DNA from 2 places in the Romboutsia sp. 1001713B170207_170306_H8 genome. Region 2 is predicted to be linked to the other one. Evidence: a T-box and tRNA genes for the amino acid it is inferred to sense, from the RefSeq annotation. Region 2 holds a T-box; the other holds one or more tRNA genes.

Region 1 (2,432 bases), on a different contig from region 2:
AAAGTTTAAAAATAACAACATTATCAGCAATACATGATATGAATATAGCAGCTATGTATTGTGATTACTTAATAGTCATGAAGGATGGTAAAATAAAACAGTTTGGTACAGTTGAAAAGGTTATAACAAGTGATATGTTAAAGGAAGTATTTGGGGTAAATGCATACGTAGGCACGAATCCTATTAATAAAAAATTGCAAGTATCTTTTATGCATAGTCATGTACATATAAATGGTATAGGTCATGATCATATTCATGAAGATGGATTTAGTGGAGAACATAGTCATTTCCATGAACATGTGTAGTACTTAAAAGGAGTTTACTTTTATTTTAGTAAATTCCTTTATTTATTTTGTATACATAAACAAAACATATAAATAATATAATATACTTTTAATATAAAATAATGTTTTAGGGGGCGATTTTATGAGAGATGGTCATATACATACTCAATACTGTCCACACGGTAGTAATGATGAGATTGAAGATTATATAAAAAGAGCTATTGAGATTGGGTTAAATGAAATAACTTTTACAGAACACTTACCATTACCTGAAGATTTTAAAGATCCATCGCCTGAAAATGATAGTGCTATGGATATAGAGAGTTTACATATGTACATTGATGAAGTAAATAAGTTTAAGAAAAAGTATAAGAATAAAATAAAAATAAACTTAGGTATAGAAGTTGATTATTTAGAAGGATATGAAGAGCAAACTAAGTCAATGCTAGATAAGTATGGTAAGTATTTTGATGATTCTATTTTATCTGTTCATATGTTAAATATTAATGATAAATATTATATAATGGATTATAATAAATATGAATTCGGAAATATAATAGATATATTAGGAGGACTTAGCAGTGTTTATTATAAATATTATAAAACTGTTAAAAAAGCAGTAAGTGCTGACTTAGGAGATTATAAGCCAAAGAGAATAGGTCATTTAAATTTAATTAGGAAATTTAATAAGGTATACCCATACAATTATGAAAATAATATAGTACTTGAAGAATTATTAATGCTTATAAAAGAAAATGGATATGAATTAGACTACAATGTATCTGGACTTTTAAAAGAAGATTGTGGTGAAGCATATATAAGTGGTGAATTACTAGAGTTAGTAAAAAAATATAAAATACCTGTAGTTCCAGGTTCTGATGCACATAGTGTAAATAATATGAAGAATTATGATAAGATAGAATGTTTGATAACAGAATGAATTAATTTAAATTTGGAATTAAATTGTAAATATATTATTGACTTATTATAAATAATAATATATAATTAAGTTATATTAAGGAGAAGTACTCAAGTGGCTCAAGAGGATCCCCTGCTAAGGGATTAGGCTGGGTAAACCGGTGCGAGGGTTCGAATCCCTCCTTCTCCGCCAGTAAAGACTATCGATTTAGATAGTCTTTTTTTTATGCTTAAACAAAAAGATGGGTAATACCCATCTTTTATAATTTTATTCTTACTCGGGGAAAGTAGAATATAGATAAAATTTAGTTACAGTTTCATATAAATAAAAAAGTCAGAAGGAATAGCCTTCTGACTTTCTAAAGATATTTTCAAATATCTATTATTTTTATGAACTTTTTATCTTAGTTAAATAGTATCTGAATAAATATATAAAGTCAACTGAAAATCTATAAATAATATAAATTATATTTATAGATAATAAATAGAAAATAATGTATAATATAAAGTATAAAAATTATTACTTATATATTAATAATTAAATTTGATAATAAATTTGGTAACTCATGAAGGGTTACTATTTAACCATGAAGGGTCTATGGATATTGTTATAAATATCTATAGACTTTTTTATTTGAAAATTAATTTTATATATAAAAATAAAGTATAAAATGAAGGTGGTATATGGATGAAAAAAGAAAATATTGAAAAATTATGGTCTTATTCATCTAAAGGGTACAGTGACATTATAAAAAATGAATTAAATAGTTTTAGACCAAAGGTATGGACAGAGTTAATTGAAAAACAAGTAGATAATAAAGATAAACTAAATATTTTAGATATAGGAACTGGACCTGGATTTTTTTCTATAATATTAAGTAAAAGAAATCATAATGTTATGGGTATTGATTGTACTAAAAATATGATTGATGAAGCTAGAAAAAATGCAGAGTTTGCAAATGTTAATCCTAAATTTATGGTAATGGATAGTCATGAATTAGAATTTGAAGATAATACATTTGATTTAGTATTAAGTAGAAATGTAACTTGGACATTAGTAGACCCTATTAAAGCATATAAAGAATGGATGAGGGTGTTAAAGCCAAATGGAACTTTATTGATATTTGATGCTAATTGGAACTTGCATAAATATGATAAGTCCATACTTAAAGAAGTAGAAGAAAGAGAAATTAAATTTAGAAATAAGTATGGTAAACCTTATGATACTTA
Region 2 (2,432 bases):
TTTCATATAGAATAATTTTTCCATATTTCCTCCTAGAACTTATAACAAGTTTATATTAGCATATTTTCTTTTATAATTCAACTTAAATTTATTATTATTATAATACTGCTATAAATAAAAAGAGAGCTAAATTAGCTCCCTTTCTTTTATATTAAAGTTTAATTTTTTATTTTATAACATCTACACCCATATATGGTCTTAATGCTTCTGGTATTACAACAGTTCCATCTTCTTGTTGGTAGTTTTCTAATATTGCAGCTAAACATCTTCCTACCGCTAATCCTGAACCATTTAATGTATGTACATATTCAGCTTTAGATTTTTTATCTCTCTTGAATCTTATACCAGCTCTTCTAGCTTGGAAATCTTCAAAGTTTGAGCAAGAAGATATTTCAACATATCTATTATAACTTGGCATCCATACTTCTAAATCATATTTAAATGCAGCTGTAAATCCTAGGTCTCCTGTACATATTTTAACTACTCTATATGGTAGTCCTAACATTTGTAATATTTTTTCTGCATCATTAGTTAATTTTTCTAATTCATCATATGAATTTTCTGGAGCAACAAATTTAACTAATTCAACTTTATTAAATTGATGTTGTCTTACTAATCCTCTAGTATCTCTTCCTGCTGAACCTGCTTCAGATCTAAAGCATGGTGTATATGCACAATATTTTATAGGTAATTGATCAACTGTTAGTATTTCATCTCTATGTATATTTGTTACAGGTACTTCTGCTGTTGGTATTAAGAAATAATCCACACCCTCAACTTTAAACATATCTTCTTCGAACTTTGGTAATTGCCCAGTTCCTATAAAGCTAGATCTATTAGCCATAAAAGGAGGTAATACTTCTGTATATCCATTTTCTTCTGTATGAGTATTTAAGAAGAAGTTTATTAATGCTCTTTCAAGTCTAGCGCCTAAACCTTTGTATAGTGTAAATCTTGATCCAGTTATTTTACCTGCAGTTTCAAAGTCTAATATTCCTAATCCTGTACCTATATCCCAGTGAGCTTTTTGTTCAAAATTAAACTTAGTAGGTTCTCCCCAAGTTCTTATTTGAACATTATCTTCATCAGTTGTTCCTTGTGGAACTTCAGGATTTGGCACATTTGGTATTCTCATTAAGTTATATTCTATTTCATTAGATACAGTTCTAACTTTTTCATCTAATTCTTTTATCTTATCAGATAACTCTTTTAATCTTGCTTTATCTGCGGTTACATCCTTACCTTCTTTTATTAATTGAGGTATTTTTTTAGACTCAACATTCATTTCATTTTTCATTACTTCTACTTCTTTAAGTAGATCTCTTCTCTTATCATCTAATTCTACTACTATATCAAGGTTGAATTCTTTTTCACCTCTTCTGTCCATTGCTTTTTTAATATCTTCTAAATTTTCTCTAATTCTTCTTATATCTAACATTTTACCCTCCTAATTTTTATATATCTCTTAAATATATTTTATTTAGTTAATTAAAAATTTTTATACTAGCATTATTTACATTTTCCGGAAATTTTATTATAAATAATCTATTTATTTTCTAGATTGGCTTACTATACCAGTAAATTTGGTAATAAAAAAAGACCTTCTACTCCCTATAAAAGGGACGAAAGTCTTTTATCCGCGTTGCCACCCTAATTAATCATGTACAAAATACACAATTCTCTCAATCCTGTAACGTAGGTCATACGTCTAATCTTACTATAATTTCCGATTAGAAGCTCTGGAATGGATTCAAAAACCATTGTTATGAGTTCTCACCAACCACTCATTCTCTGAATACAAATATGTCTTTTACTATTTTCCTTCATAGCTTGTAACTAATTGTTTTATTTGATAAACATTATATTATATATATTAACAACTTTCAATACTATTATTCGATTTTGTTTTCTTTTTTATGTTTATTGAAAATTAATAGATATTATTAGTTAGATAACATACCTTTTTCGTCTAATATTTCTATAATTTCGTCTAATATTTCTTTTTTTGCAACTTCTATTGTGTGACTATGATCATATTTTGTTAAAGAGGATAGTTGCCTAAACTCATCATTTTTAACTTTTTCCATGAATTCTTTTATATCTCTAAGAGATGATATATTTAATTCAGCCCTTATTTCTCCATATATAGGATGATTTACAATAACATCTTTAACTATTCCGCCCATATCAACTATTACCTTTAACTCGTCAAATAGTTCTTCATTATTATTATGATTTTTACATTGTATTTTACCTTCTATTTTTTTACTTTGATTAAATACTATATATCCTTGAGGAGTGGCTACAATTTCTTTTCCACTAGCTCTTATAAGTGCTATATCTTGAACTATTATTTGCCTACTTACACTTAGCAGATCTGCTAGTTCACTTCCCTTTATAGGCTTATTAGATTTTTCTATTATATCTAGAAG

What was found. A T-box is a leader RNA that pairs with one kind of tRNA and senses whether it is charged. The one in region 2 lies ahead of serS (serine--tRNA ligase), so its partner is inferred to be a tRNA-Ser.
Region 1: it has a tRNA-Ser gene. The T-box ahead of serS (serine--tRNA ligase) is inferred to sense a tRNA for this amino acid. The anticodon was not compared.

What each region holds. Positions count from the first base shown of each region.
Region 1 covers NZ_JADNAX010000004.1:136,505-138,936, reverse strand. The annotation lists gene I2A66_RS10115 (ABC transporter ATP-binding protein) at 1-305, shown strand, start outside; gene hisJ (histidinol-phosphatase HisJ) at 427-1,224, shown strand; tRNA gene I2A66_RS10105 (tRNA-Ser) at 1,304-1,395, shown strand; gene I2A66_RS10100 (class I SAM-dependent methyltransferase) at 1,891-2,432, shown strand, end outside.
Region 2 covers NZ_JADNAX010000021.1:6,351-8,782, forward strand. The annotation lists gene I2A66_RS16435 (nucleoside deaminase) at 1-24, opposite strand, end outside; gene serS (serine--tRNA ligase) at 167-1,438, opposite strand; T-box leader at 1,616-1,836, opposite strand; gene I2A66_RS16445 (transcription repressor NadR) at 1,944-2,432, opposite strand, start outside.